Regions from separate parts of the Arthrobacter sp. efr-133-R2A-63 genome, predicted to be linked through region 3. Evidence: riboswitches for the same ligand, from Rfam matches in the RefSeq annotation. Region 3 holds a riboswitch; each other region holds the start of a gene.

Region 1 (3,521 bases), on a different contig from region 3:
CAGACGTTCATGGCCATGTGGTGGTGGTAGCCCCCGGCGGAGACGAACAGTGCCTGCCCGTGCCAGCCGGCCGTCTGCTCGAAGCCCAAGGTGCCGACATAGAAGTCATGGGCGGTCTTGACGTCCCCCACTTGGAGGTGGACATGCCCGACGCCGGCGCCCGCCTCATGCTGGCCGGCCACCGCCGTTTCGCTCAGGTACTGCTGGAGGTAGCGCTGCGGCGGGAGCGGCAGGCTGTCCATGACGACCGAACCGCCGTTCCACTCCCACCCCTCGCGGGGCTTGTCGTAGTAGAGCTCGATTCCGTTGCCCTCGGGGTCGGTGAAGTAGAAGGCCTCGCTGACCAGGTGGTCTGCGCTGCCGACAAAAGCGTGGGGCTCGTACTGCGCTGCGGAGGCAACAGTTGCGGCGAGCGAGGACTGGTCCGCGAAGAGCAGAGCCGTGTGGAAGAGTCCGGCCTCTCCGCGGCCCGGGATCTGGAGCCCGGAGGCGGGAGCGAGGTGCACCAACGGCTTGCCGAGCCGGCCGAAGTAGAGTCCGCCGTCTTGCTCGGCGACGATGTCCAGGCCGAGCGCCCGTTGGTAGTAGTCGCCCATGAGCTTCATGTCCCCCACTTTGAGCATGACGGTGCCCATGGCGAGTTCGGCAGGAAGGAGATCCTGGCTGGAGGTGATGGTCATGTGTAACTCCCGGCTTTTTGCGGCGCCGCCCTTCGGCAACCTCTATACATCTAAATTACTTGAAGCTTCAATTTATTCCTAATGCCCGGCACTTCCGGAAAGGTGTCCCCGCAACACGGTGCATTGCGGCTTCAGCACCGCCTCAAGGGACGCGCGGGGATCGTTTGCGTAGAGCACGACGTCGGCACTGGCGCCTTCGCTGATGCCGTCGGCACCCAGCCACTCGCGGGCGGACCAGCAGGCCGCGTCGAGCGCGGCGGCCGGCGGCAGGCCCGCCTGGTGCAGTTCCAGGATCTCCTCGCCGATCCGGCCGTGCTTGATAACGCTGCCGGCGTCGGTTCCGGCATATACCCGCACTCCGGCGTCGAACGCCTCGAGGACGCGCTCATGCCGACGCTCCCAGAGCGCGATCATGTGGGCGGCGTAACGGGGGAACTTAGCTTCCGCCTGCTTCGCGATGTCCGGGAACGTCGCAATGTTGATGAGGGTGGGGACGATCGGTACGCCTTGGTCCAGCAGCCGGGGAATATGGTGCGGGAGGAGACCAGTCGCGTGCTCGATGCAGTCAATGCCGGCGTCGAGCATGTCGTCGATCGTCCCTTCGGCGAAGCAATGGGCGGTCACCCGGGCCCCCTCGTCGTGCGCCGCCGCGACGGCGTCCTTGACGATGGCCGCCGGAAAGGACGGCCCGAGATCCCCGGCGGAGCGGTCGATCCAGTCCCCGACGATCTTGACCCAGCCGTCTCCGGACCGTGCCTGCTTGCGCACCGCCTCCACCAGATCCTCCGGCTCGACTTCCTCGGCCAGGCCGGGAAGGTACCGCCGATGCCTCGCGATGTGCCTGCCTGCCCGGATGATCCTCGGCATGTCCGTCCGGCGCTGCAGCCAGCGCGTGTCGCTCGCGGAACCGGCGTCGCGGATCAAGAGAGTCCCGGCATTCCGGTCCGCAGTCGCCTGCAAGCGGGCAGTCTCCTCGTCGACGGCTCCGCCCTTGCCCAAGCCAACATGGCAATGCGCGTCGACCAAGCCGGGCAGCACCCATCCGTCCAGCACGACGTCCGGCTTCGCGAGGGGTCGGACAAAGGTCAGCCGTCCGTCGACCGACCAGAGGCCGCGCACATCCTCGTCCGGCCCGCTGAGGACGGTGCCGCTGAATTCGATGATTTCCGCCATGAATCCACCCTAGACTCAGGCGCCGTCGCCGGGGCAGTGACGTCTGTCCTCGGTCACATCTGTCTCAAGGACTCCCGGCTGTGGTAGCTTCGTCTACGACCACACGGGGGCCCTTGCAAGGGCTGAGATCGGGCTGACGCAGCCTGCGACCGTTGAACCTGTCCGGGTAATGCCGGCGAAGGAAGTGAGTAATCCTTTGAGCACCAAAGAAACACAGCTGAGCCCTACCCAAAACGAATCGGCTCAAGAAGTGACCCAGTCCCTCAAGTCGCATTCCCTCGTGTTCCTGGAAGACACTGAGACTGGAATCCGGGTTCCAGTCACGGAAATCGCCCTGGAGCCATCCCCCAACGGCGAGGCCAACGCCCCTTTCCAGGTGTACCGCACCGCGGGGCCGGGAAGTGATCCCGTGGTTGGCCTCGAGCCGTTCCGCAGCGAGTGGATCGAAGCCCGCGGCGACACCGAGGCCTACAGCGGCCGCGAACGGAACCTGCTCGACGACGGCAAGTCGGCCGTGCGCCGCGGCGCCGCCTCGGCGGAGTGGAAGGGCGCACAGCCGGTGCCCCGCCGCGCCGTCGAGGGCAAGACCGTCACGCAGATGCACTACGCCAAACAGGGCATCGTCACGCCCGAAATGCAGTTCGTCGCGCTTCGCGAGAACTGCGATGTGGAACTGGTCCGCAGTGAAGTCGCCGCCGGCCGCGCCATCATCCCCAACAACATCAACCACCCCGAATCCGAACCGATGATCATCGGCAAGGCGTTCCTGGTGAAGATCAACGCCAACATCGGCAACTCGGCCGTCACCAGCTCCATCGCCGAAGAAGTGGACAAGTTGCAGTGGGCCACCCAATGGGGCGCCGACACCGTCATGGACCTGTCCACGGGCGACGACATCCACACCACCCGCGAATGGATCATCCGCAACTCCCCCGTGCCGATCGGCACCGTGCCGATTTACCAGGCCCTTGAGAAGGTCAATGGTGAAGCCAACAAGCTCACCTGGGAGATCTTCCGCGACACCGTCATTGAACAGTGCGAGCAGGGCGTCGACTACATGACCATCCACGCCGGCGTGTTGCTGCGCTACGTGCCGCTGACGGCAAACCGCGTGACTGGCATCGTTTCCCGCGGCGGTTCCATCATGGCGGGCTGGTGCCTGGCGCACCACGAGGAAAACTTCCTCTACACGCATTTCGACGAACTCTGCGAAATCTTTGCCAACTACGATGTCGCGTTCTCGCTCGGCGACGGCTTGCGTCCGGGAGCGACGGCGGACGCCAACGACGCCGCGCAGTTCGCCGAGCTTGACACGCTCGCAGAGCTCACGAAGCGGGCGTGGAAGTACGACGTGCAGGTCATGGTGGAAGGCCCCGGCCACATCCCGTTCCACCTCGTCCGCGAGAACGTCGAGCGGCAGCAGGAGTTGTGCGACGGCGCACCGTTCTACACCCTCGGCCCGCTCGTGACCGACGTTGCCCCGGGCTACGACCACATCACCTCGGCCATCGGCGCCACGGAGATCGCACGCTACGGAACCGCGATGCTCTGCTACGTCACCCCGAAGGAACACCTGGGCCTGCCGAACAAGGACGACGTCAAGACCGGCGTGATCACGTACAAAATCGCCGCCCACGCCGCTGACCTTGCGAAGGGACACCCCGGCGC
Region 2 (3,521 bases), on a different contig from region 3:
GAACGCAGTTTCATAGCGGCAGGATTCGGAGAATACCTCCATCATGGCCGTGCGCTCGGCAGGAGAAGCGGCCCGTGCGGCGGCATCCGTGATGTCGATCGCCTTGCGGGTGGCCTCGGCGAACGCCTCGTCCGCGTAAGTACGCAGCCAGTCCGCATATGGGTGCTCGTCCGACGCTCCGGCCTGAAGGTAGCCATGGTGGAGCTGCTGTCCCACCTCGGCGTACAACCAGTAGCAGGGCAGCACGGCAGCCAACAGCACGGCATAGCTGCCCGACGCCGACGCCGCGAGCAAGTGGTCCACGTAGGCCTTGGTGACGGGGCCCTGCTTTCCGCTTACCTGCCGTCCGCTGAGCCACTTCCGATGGAGCTCGGACTCGACTTCAAGGCACATCTGCGAGCCGCGGGCCCAGAACAGCTGTTCGTTTTCGCTGGGGGCAAGGGCGCTTGCCCTGGCCAGGACCCTCGAATAGCCGTTGAGATAGATGGCATCCTGGGACAGGTAGTAGCTGAACTGCGCTTCGCCGAGGCCACCGGTTTGCAAGTGCTGGATGAAGTCCAGGCCATAAATGGCCGCAAGTTCCGTTTGGGCGGCGTCCCACATCCGGACGGCGAAATCCCCTGGCTGCAGCTCTTGCTGGAGCACGTGGAAATGATGGATCGGCCCGTTGCCCTTCCCCACTTCCAGCACCTCGGACTGGGTCAGGGCCTCCTGTAGCCAAGGCTTGACCGCGCGCAGTGCAGATTCCCAATCGCCGAGCCGCGCCTTGGCCGTCGCCATCGCCGACGACAGGGAACATCCCGTGCCGTGGCTGTTGCGGGTCTCCACACGTTGGCCGGCGAATTCCACCACGTCCTGGCTCAGGACTCCCCCGGTGTTGACCAGGGCATCGGGGCAGCCCGCTCCCTGCAGATGGCCGCCCTTCACCAGGACGGTGTTTCCGCAGGCAGCTGCCAGTCGCTTGCCCTGCTCCAGCGCCGATGCCCAGTCAGTCGCCTCAGCTTCGCCAAGCAGCATGGCCAATTCGGGAAGGTTGGGGGTCACCAAGTCGGCGAGGGGCAGCAGCTCCCGCAGTGCGGTTTCAGCGGATTCCGCGAGGAGCCGGTCTCCACTGGTGGCGATCATCACCGGATCCAGCACGACGACGGCGGGACGCGCCCCGCCGAGCCAGCGGCGGACTTCGTGGATGACCGCCGCGTCCCCGAGCATGCCGATTTTGACGGCATCGACCGTGATGTCGTCGCTGATGGCATCCAATTGCTGGCGCAGGAACTCCACGGGAGGCACATGGACGGCAGTGACTCCTTGCGTGTTTTGTACGGTGAGCGCCGTGATGACGGCCATGCCGTAGCCGCCGTTGGCCGCAATGCTCTTCAGGTCGGCTTGGATCCCGGCACCACCCGAGGGATCCGAGCCGGCGATGCTGAGGACCCTGGGGATATGGTTCTGGACAGCCTTGAGCGGGTAGACGGCCGATTGCGCCGAAACAGTCATGCGAGACATCCCTTCGCCGGTGCTAACCGGACAGGTTCAACGGGTTTGGTCTCAGCCGGCTTGGTGCGCGGCACCCCGTGTCAGTCCCCTAGCTTAACCCGGATCACACCCCGCCCGCTGAAATCGCCCAATGCAACCGGGGCGTGCGGGGGCCAGGTGAAACAGCCGGAAACGCAGAAGTCCCGGCCGTTTCCACGAGAGTGGAACGGCCGGGGCCCCTGCAGGGTATTGCGCCTAGAGCTGGGACTTGGGCACGCCGACTCCGAGAATGATCGGTTCCGCTGCCGGCGTCGACTTGGCCGGTGCAGCGTCCGGTGCCTTGGCCTCGTGCGCTGCCCCGCCGGAGGCAGCCACAGCGACCTCGTGGTGCTCCACGTTGGTGGCGTTGGCTGCACCCTGGGCACGGCTGGCACTGCGGTTGCGGCGGCCTCGGCGTCCACGCGAGCCCGAGTCCGGGGATTCACCGCTCGCAACGCCCGCGCGGGCCTCTGCCGGGGATTCCTGGGCTTCCGCGGCTGCCGGGACCGTGCCGGGCGCCTCCCCTAGTCCCGCGAACGCCTGAGCCAACAGATCCAGGCTCATCGCAGGGGCGCCGCTCGCTGGCTCTTCCTCGTGGTGGACGAAGGGCAGGGCCACTTCCTCGCCGCCGAACCGCAGCACAGGCTTCGAACGCTCCTCGCCACCCGATGCAGCGGCAGGAGCCGGGGCGGCCGGGGTTGCGGGAGTTGCTTCGGCTACGTGCCCGTCAGCGAGCAATTCCGCCGCGTGGTGGAGCTCGTCGTCGTGCAGGTGGGCAGCGTGGGCTGCCGCCGCGATGGTGGCAAGTGCGGCGCGGGTGGCTGCCTGCCGGTTCGGATCGGTGGATTCGACCGTGTGGACCGGCGCCGGAGGCGTGACCGGGAGTTCGGCAGTTCCCTGGCCGGCGCCCCTGCCGCGGCGGCGCTTGCGCTGCTCCGGGCGGACGGCCGGCTGTGACTCAGTGCGTGGGTGGTGGTGTTCAGCTGCCACCACGTTGGCCCGACGGTGCTCGACAGGCTCGTCGTGCGTGACGATTCCGCGCCCTGCGCATGTCTCGCACTGCTCGCCGAAGACCTCGAGCAGCCCGGTGCCCATGCGCTTGCGGGTCATCTGGACCAAGCCAAGCGACGTCACTTCGGCGACCTGGTGCTTGGTGCGGTCCCGGCCGAGGCACTCGACGAGGCGACGCAATACGAGGTCGCGGTTGGATTCAAGGACCATGTCGATGAAGTCGATGACGATGATTCCGCCGATGTCGCGCAAGCGCAGCTGGCGCACCACTTCCTCGGCAGCCTCAAGGTTGTTCTTGGTGACGGTTTCCTCGAGGTTGCCACCGCTGCCGGTGAACTTCCCGGTGTTGACGTCCACAACGGTCATGGCCTCGGTGCGGTCGATCACGAGCGAACCGCCGGAGGGCAGGAAGACCTTGCGTTCCAGCGCCTTGTGGATCTGTTCGTCCACGCGCCATGCCGAGAAAATGTCCTGGTCCGAGGTCCACTTCTCAAGGCGTCCCACCAGATCCGGCGCCACGTACGTGACATAGGCCTCGATGGTGTCCCAGGCTTCGTCGCCGGAGACGATCAGCTTGGAGAAGTCCTCGTTGAAGACGTCGCGGACAACCTTGATGGTGAGGTCCGGTTCGCCGTACAGGAGCTCCGGGGCCAGGATCTTGGTGGACGTGGACTGGCTTTCGATGCCTTCCCACTGGGCCCGCAAGCGGTTGATATCGTGCGTCAGCTCTTCCTCGGATGCACCCTCGGCGGCCGTGCGGACAATGACGCCCGCGTTCTCCGGGAGGCGATCCTTGAGGATCTTCTTCAGGCGGTTGCGCTCGACGTCGGGCAGCTTGCGGGAAATTCCCGTCATTGACCCGCCCGGCACGTACACGAGGTAGCGGCCGGGAAGGGAAATCTGGCTCGTCAGGCGCGCGCCCTTGTGGCCCACGGGGTCCTTGGTCACCTGGACCAGCACGGAATCGCCTGATTTCAGCGCGTTTTCAATGCGGCGCG
Region 3 (3,521 bases):
AGGACATCGTGCTGATCGTCACGGCGGTGATTCTTAGCCTCGCGGCGGCGGGCGCAATCTACAGGATCGCCGTCGGGCCTTCGCTGCTGGACCGGGTGCTCGCCTCGGACGTGCTGCTCGCCATATTGGGCGCAGCGCTGGCCATCGACATGGCCGTCAACAGGCACCTCAACAACCTTGTGCTCCTCGTCGCCCTGACGCTGATCGGGTTCGTTGGCTCGGTGACGGTGGCCCGCTTCGTGGCCGACCGAAGGGGACAAGTCAATGACTCCTAATGCCACCGGAGTTGACGCAGTGATCGATGTGGTCACGGCAGTGCTGCTGATTGTTGGTGCGCTGATGTCATTCGGCGCGGCAATCGGCCTGTTGCGGTTCCCGGACCTGATGAGCCGCATGCACGCAGCCACCAAGCCCCAAGTGCTCGGGTTGTTCCTTGTCTTGGCGGCCATCGGGCTTCAGATGCGCGAATGGTGGGTGTGGCCGATCCTGGCCGTCGCCTGGATCTTCCAACTGCTGACCGTGCCCGTGTCCGCACACATGGTGGGCCGCGCAGGCTACCGGACCAAACACCTCCACCCCGAGCTGCTGAGCATAGACGAACTCGAGGCTGTGGTGGTGCGGGCAGCCGGTCAACGGGCAGCGGAGAAAGCCCAGGAAGCGGCTTCGGAAATGCGCCCCACCGGGAGCACGCGCGACGACGGGAGGAGTGCCCGGGAGAGCGGCAACGCCCGCGACGCCCGGGATAGCGGGAGCGCGGGCGCTAACGACGGGCCGTCCGCTTAGACGACGTCCTGTGTCTTTTCGAAGTGCGAGATGGCGCGCTTCGTACCCCGCCCCGCTACAACCTGGATGACGGCGCTCACAGCGGCGGAAATCAGGGCGAAGGTCAGGGCGGAACGCAGGCTCGCTTCCATGTCGTCGTTGCCCTTGGGTGGCTTGTTGCCTGTGGTTTTTTCCCACAGGGCGTTGACGAGCTTGGTGCCGGCAAAGCCTGCGCCGATGCTTACTCCGGTACCGAGCAGTTTGAAGAAGAAGTTCATTCCGGGACTCCTTGCGGGAGGAAACAGGACCGTCCCCAGCCTAACCCCACTTCAGGGCAGTTCCGGAGCATCGGATGGCGGCTGGTGCCTCAGCCGGAAGAACTCCTGCAGGGCCCCCGGCTTTGGACGCACGGGAACGATGTCCCGGCTCTCCCCCAGCACCGCTTCCATCGTGCCGAGGGCGAGGAGCTCATCCAGCAGCGCCAAGGTGGGCGGCATGAGCTTGAGCGTTCCGGCGGCTTCGGCATCAAGGATTGCGCGGACCGGCATCCACAGGGAGGATGACGCTTCCGTGGTCTGGTGCCTTGGCTCGGCACCGGAAACCGGGCAGGCAAGGTAGAAGTAGGTGTCGAAGCGCTTGGGCTGGTCTGCCGGGGTGACCCAGTTGGCCCACGGACGGAGGGTGGCGGCGTCGAGCTTCACCCCGGCCTCTTCGAAAACCTCGCGCTGTGCGGCCGCCAGTACGCGGCCGGCGTTGAAGCGGGCGGAAGAGGGCTCGACGGCGATGCTGCTCCGGTGCCACGCGGCAGCGTGCCGCTCCACGACGTCGTCCGCGAAGTCCCAGCCGGAGCTGTCCGATTGGTCCACCCGCCCGCCGGGGAAAACGACCATTCCCGCGGCAAAGTCCATCGTGGTCACCCGGTGCTGGACGAACACTTCCAAAGCGCGCGCCGCATCTTGAAAGCCCTCCGGAACCGCGGCGTCGCGGACCAGGATCACGCTCGCGGCGAGTCTCGGTTCGGCCGTGCTGTTCGCTTCGTCAATCCCTGCCAAGACCGCTCCTTTGCCTGCGCTTCTGCGTCACATTCTGCTGGATCATTCTCCCAGTTTCCGCGGCAGCCCGCGTCATTCCGGGCAGGACTGCGCCCAACCCGCGAGTGATCCAGCAGAATCCGCCGATTCGCGTTCCGGCACAGCGCCCGCAACCCCGTCAAGGTGTAAACTGAACCACGCCCAAAAGGGCGGATTGATAACGACAGGGGAGCGCCGCCGTCGGGCTCGCAGCAATGCGGCACGGAGGACGGGCGCTGAGAGTGCGGACAGCCGCAGACCCTCGAACCTGATCCGGCTAGTACCGGCGCAAGGGAGTCGAGTTCTCATAGTGTCCGGAACCGGCGCGGCGGAAGCCGCCCGCAGGAAACCGGAAACACTTTCCCCTCCTGTTCCTCAGGAGGACAAAATGACTGGTATTTCTGCAAAGCGGGGCCTCACCAAGCCTGCCTACAATTGGCGCGTCGTGGACATTGTCGTGGCGGCGCTGATCTCCATCGCCGGTGGCGTGATCTTCTGGGCATGGGACCAGATGGCTCTGGTTGCCACGCCTATGTCCGCCGGCTACCCGCCCCTGAGCGGCCTGATCGCCGGCGGGTGGATGATTCCGGCAGTCTTGGGCATGCTCATCGTGCGCAAGCCCGGTGCTGCGATTTTCTGCGAGACGGTGGCTGCCACCAGTGAGCTCATCATGGGTTCGCAGTACGGCACCACGGTGCTGATCTCGGGCCTGCTCCAGGGCCTCGGCGCGGAACTCATCTTCCTGGCCTTCATGTACAAGAAGTTCAACCTGCCGGTGTCACTGCTGGCCGGTGCCGGCGCGGGCCTGTTCTGCGGCCTCAACGATTCCTTCCTGCCGTGGGGCTGGAACATCGCCTACGAACCCGTCGACAAGCTCGCGTACATCGTGTTCTGCACCATTTCCGGTGCCGTTATTGCCGGAGCTTTGTCCTGGGTTGCGACACGCGGCCTGGCCAAGACGGGTGTCCTGAGCGCGTTCGCGTCCCGCAAGGCCGCTTCGGAGCCCGTCTTTTCCTGATGCCCAGTCCTGATTCCGGCACCCCTGCTGCGGTGCGACCCGCCGCCATTTCCGCCCAAGGCTGGGGCTGGCGGCACGCCGGCCGCACCACGCAGGCCATCCATGCCCTCGACCTGGACATCCGCCCGGGCGAGCGCGTGCTCCTGCTCGGCCCCTCGGGCGCGGGCAAGTCGACGCTCCTGCATGCACTGGCCGGTGTGCTGGGCGAGGAAGGGGACGACGCCGACGAGACCGGCTCGTTGCTGGTGGACGGCGTGTCGCCGAAGGCCCAGCGGGGCCGTGCCGGACTCATGCAGCAGGACCCGGAAACCCAGGTGGTGCTTTCCCGGTTGGGCGACGACGTCGCGTTCGGTGCCGAGAACCTCTGCGTGCCGCGGGAAGAGATCTGGAAGCGCGTCGGTGAAGCGCTCGACGACGTCGGGCTGCGGAATAGCGCGAGCGGCAACTTTGCGCTCGACCACCCGACGTCGGCCCTCTCCGGCGGGCAGAAACAGCGCCTTGCGCTGGCCGGCATCCTGGCGATGCGGCCGGGATTGATCCTGCTGGACGAGCCGACCGCCAACCTGGACCCCGCCGGCGTGCTGGAGGTCCGTGACGCCGTGGGCCGCTGCCTCGACAAGACCGGCGCCACGTTGGTGGTGGTGGAGCACCGGGTCTCCGTCTGGAAAGAC
Region 4 (3,521 bases), on a different contig from region 3:
CCCGCTAGAGAAACTCTGCCCGGCCTTCCATGGCCGATGACGCCAGCGCGTGTTCCCGGCGCGGGATGCGGCCCGCCTGCTTCGCCAGCCTACCGGCGATGACCGCGTGTTTGAAGGCCTCGCCCATCTGCACCGGGTTCTGCGCGCGAGTCACTGCGGTGGCCAGCAGCACGGCGTCGCAACCGAGCTCCATGGCCAGTGCGGCGTCGGACGCAGTGCCGATGCCGGCGTCGAGCACTACCGGCACGGAAGCCCGGGACACGATGAGCTCGATGTTGTGGGGATTCAGGATGCCCAAGCCGGTACCGATAGGCGCGCCCAACGGCATCACCGCCGTTGCTCCGAGGTTTTCCAGCCGAAGCGCCAGCACGGGGTCGTCGTTGGTGTAGGCGAAGACCTTGAAGCCGCGGTCCACCAGCTTCTCCGTTGCATCCACCAACTCCACGGCATCGGGCAGGAGCGTCTGCTCGTCGGCGATGACCTCCAGCTTGACCCAATCCGTTTCCAAGGCCTCCCGGGCAAGTTCGGCTGTCATGACAGCGTCCTTGGCGGTAAAGCAGCCGGCAGTGTTGGGCAGGACACGGATGCCGTGGTCCACGAGCAACTGGAACAGGGAACCTGTCTCCGTCGGTGAGTACCTCCGCATGGCAACGGTGGTGAGTTCGGTGCCGGAGGCCAACAGGGCTGCTCCCAGGCCGTCCAGGCTCGGGGCTCCGCCGGTTCCCATGATGAGGCGCGAGCCGAACTCAACACCATCGATTACCAGGGCGTCGGTTCGGGTGCTTCCTGCGTGAGTGCTTGCTGTGGTCATGGTTCAGCCTCCCTGTACTGCGGTCACGATTTCGAGTTCGTCGCCCTCTGCGAGCGCGGTGGCAGCCCACTGGCTGCGCGGCACCACTTCGGAATTGCGTGCGACGGCGACGCCGATCTTGCGTCCGTCGGCCGCCTGGCCGCTGGGGTCCACAACCCGTCCGGTGATGTGGCTGACGAGTGTGGTCACGGACGCGCCGTCGCTCAGTGTGTGGTCTGCGCCGTTCAATTTGATGTTCATGCGTGGTCCTTCGGAAGGGGATGTGGGGTGTCGGCCGACGGGCCGCCTGTGGATGCCCTTGCTGCAGACAGCGGGCGGGAGAAGCGGTCCGGGCGGAATTTGTTCCACCGCGGATCGACGGTGCCATCCATGAGTCCGACGCAGATTTTCGCCGCTGCAGGGGTGAGGAGCACGCCGTGCCGGAAAAAGCCGCTGGCCACGATGAGGCCGGGCACGGTTCCTTCGCGACCTTCGACACGGCCCAACAGCGGTGCGTTGTCCGGTGTGCCAGGGCGGGCACGGGCGGTCGCTTCGAGGAGCTCCAGTTCGGCGACAGCCGGAACCAGTACCTGGGCGTCGCGGAGCAATTGATACACGCCGCCTGCTGACACAGGGTTGGCTCCTCCCCCGGACGCCGACAAACCGTCTTCGCGTTGCGTTGCGCCGATCACCACGGTCCCGTCGTCGCGCGGAACGATATACACGGGCACTCCGCGCACCATCCCACGGACGGTGGCGGTGACAAGGGGCTGCAGATGCTCCGGGACGCGCAGCCGCAGTATGTCGCCGTACACGGGACGCAATGGCAGCGACAATCCATCCGGCAGGCCGTTCAAGCGGGCAGCATCAAGTCCGTTGGCTACTACTGTTTCCGTGGCGAGAACATTGGCGCCCGAGCCGAGCACCGTCCCGACGACGCGCCCGTCCTCCCACAGGAGGCCCGCCGCAGTGTCGTGGACCGCAAACCCGTCCTCTGCCCCCGCGATCCAGCTCGAATCGCCGGGCTGGTGGTTTGCCAAGGCGGCGAGAATCGCGGCCGAGAGCCGGCGCGGATCCACTTGGTGATCGCCCGGGATATCGAAAGCACAGGAAATCTGCGGGCTCAAGAGCGGCTCGCGCTCCCGCGCCTCGCGCAACGGAACGGATTCCACCACCAAGCCATGGGCGAGCTGGACGTCCCGAAGGTCGGCGAGCGCCCGGCGGTCCGCGGCGTCCGCACCGACGGCGAGGGTCGGCGTCGTGCGGTAACCCGTGCCGCGCCCGGCGCTTGAGCCGGTCACATTGCGTTCGAAGCCCGGCCACAACGCCGATGATTCGAGCATGAGCTCCAGGAGGTCCTCTTCCTGGTAGTGCAATTCGCTGACGGGCGCCAGCATTCCCGCTGCCGCGAACGTAGCGCCGCTGGCCGGTGCGGGATCGATGAGGGCAACCGAACGGCCGGATCTGCGGGCTTCCCCCGCGATGCCGAGGCCAATGACACCGCCCCCGATCACCGCGACATCCGCGTGGAGGGGCCCGTTCCGGGTGTTTGCTTCTTCCATGGAGTCCTTCCCTACGCCGGTACTAGCCGGATCAGGTCAAGCGGTCGGCGCTGAAGCCCTCTCAGCCGCGCGGCGATTGTGACCGCCGCCGCGGCTCCCGCGGTACCAGCCCAGTTTAGAGGAACTACTCTGTTTCCATGACCCAGCACGATGTCCACACCACCGCCCGCCTGTACCTCTGCACCGACGCCCGCAAGCAACAGGGTGATTTTGAGCAATTTGTCGATGCCGCATTCGAGGGCGGCGTGGACATCATCCAGCTGCGTGACAAGACGATTGAAGCCGCCGAGGAACTGGAACTCCTGCAAATCCTGCAATCCGTGGCGCACCGTCACGGCCGTCTCTGGGCAGTCAACGACCGGGCGGACATAGCCTCCCTCTCCGGCGCACCGGTGTTCCATATCGGCCAAAAGGACATTCCGCTGCGCTCGGCCCGGAAGCTGCTCCACGACCCCACCATCATCGGCCTCTCCACGCACACGCCGGAACAGATCGACGCGGCCATCGCCGCGTCCCCCGGCCGCAGCGGCCTCGACTACTTCTGCGTCGGGCCGGTGTGGGCCACCCCTACCAAGCCGGGACGCTCCGCCGTCGGGCTCGATCTGGTGAAGTACGCCGCCAACGCCGTGAAGCAGGCAGACGCTGAGACAGTCGGCGGTGTGGTGCTCCCCTGGTTCGCGATCGGGGGCATCGATCTGGGCAACGTCGAAGAGGTAGTGGAGGCCGGTGCAAGCCGCATCGTAGTGGTCCGCGCCATCACCGAGGCGGAGGATCCGACGGCGGCAGCCCAGGCACTCCTGGCCGCCCTTGACGCTGCTGCGGCCTAGCGAGACGCCGAAAGATTTTGGAGTTACCCTGACTTTCGTGTCACATCAGCGGATAGCCCCGAATGTCAGTGAAACGTCGAACCAGCTCGCGGAAGCACTGGCGGCGCTTCGGACTGAACTCGAGCTGCCTGCAGGCTATCCCGCTGAAGCGCTGCGCGACGCCGAAGCGGCGGTTTCCGGACACACCCTGCCGGTGCAGGACCTCACGGACGTTCCGTTCATCACGATCGACCCGGCCTCTTCCACGGATCTCGATCAGGCGCTCTTCATCGACCGGTCCGGCGATGGTTACAGGGTCCTCTACGCCATCTCCGATGTGCCCTCCTTCGTGCCCCCGGGAGG

Evidence for each region. Region 3 has a riboswitch for thiamine pyrophosphate ahead of QRN45_RS14840 (ECF transporter S component). Riboswitches for the same ligand answer to the same signal wherever they lie in the genome.
Region 1: linked by a shared signal. The riboswitch ahead of thiC (phosphomethylpyrimidine synthase ThiC) and the one ahead of QRN45_RS14840 (ECF transporter S component) in region 3 are both predicted to bind thiamine pyrophosphate.
Region 2: linked by a shared signal. The riboswitch ahead of thiD (bifunctional hydroxymethylpyrimidine kinase/phosphomethylpyrimidine kinase) and the one ahead of QRN45_RS14840 (ECF transporter S component) in region 3 are both predicted to bind thiamine pyrophosphate.
Region 4: linked by a shared signal. The riboswitch ahead of thiO (glycine oxidase ThiO) and the one ahead of QRN45_RS14840 (ECF transporter S component) in region 3 are both predicted to bind thiamine pyrophosphate.

The regions. Positions count from the first base shown of each region.
Region 1 covers NZ_JARVRG010000013.1:117,761-121,281, reverse strand. Annotated here, with positions in the region: gene QRN45_RS07115 (VOC family protein) at 1-680, opposite strand, end outside; gene QRN45_RS07110 (amidohydrolase family protein) at 759-1,853, opposite strand; TPP riboswitch at 1,947-2,054, shown strand; gene thiC (phosphomethylpyrimidine synthase ThiC) at 2,050-3,521, shown strand, end outside.
Region 2 covers NZ_JARVRG010000010.1:65,486-69,006, reverse strand. Annotated here, with positions in the region: gene thiD (bifunctional hydroxymethylpyrimidine kinase/phosphomethylpyrimidine kinase) at 1-1,494, opposite strand, end outside; TPP riboswitch at 1,486-1,582, opposite strand; gene QRN45_RS05480 (Rne/Rng family ribonuclease) at 1,729-3,521, opposite strand, start outside.
Region 3 covers NZ_JARVRG010000026.1:62,492-66,012, forward strand. Annotated here, with positions in the region: gene QRN45_RS14820 (MrpF/PhaF family protein) at 1-275, shown strand, start outside; partial or broken gene mnhG (monovalent cation/H(+) antiporter subunit G) at 265-645, shown strand; gene QRN45_RS14830 (DUF4235 domain-containing protein) at 780-1,040, opposite strand; gene QRN45_RS14835 (NUDIX hydrolase) at 1,092-1,814, opposite strand; TPP riboswitch at 2,009-2,145, shown strand; gene QRN45_RS14840 (ECF transporter S component) at 2,221-2,850, shown strand; gene QRN45_RS14845 (ABC transporter ATP-binding protein) at 2,850-3,521, shown strand, end outside.
Region 4 covers NZ_JARVRG010000004.1:143,057-146,577, reverse strand. Annotated here, with positions in the region: gene QRN45_RS01335 (thiazole synthase) at 5-811, opposite strand; gene thiS (sulfur carrier protein ThiS) at 815-1,051, opposite strand; gene thiO (glycine oxidase ThiO) at 1,048-2,352, opposite strand; TPP riboswitch at 2,344-2,463, opposite strand; gene thiE (thiamine phosphate synthase) at 2,490-3,179, shown strand; gene QRN45_RS01315 (RNB domain-containing ribonuclease) at 3,217-3,521, shown strand, end outside.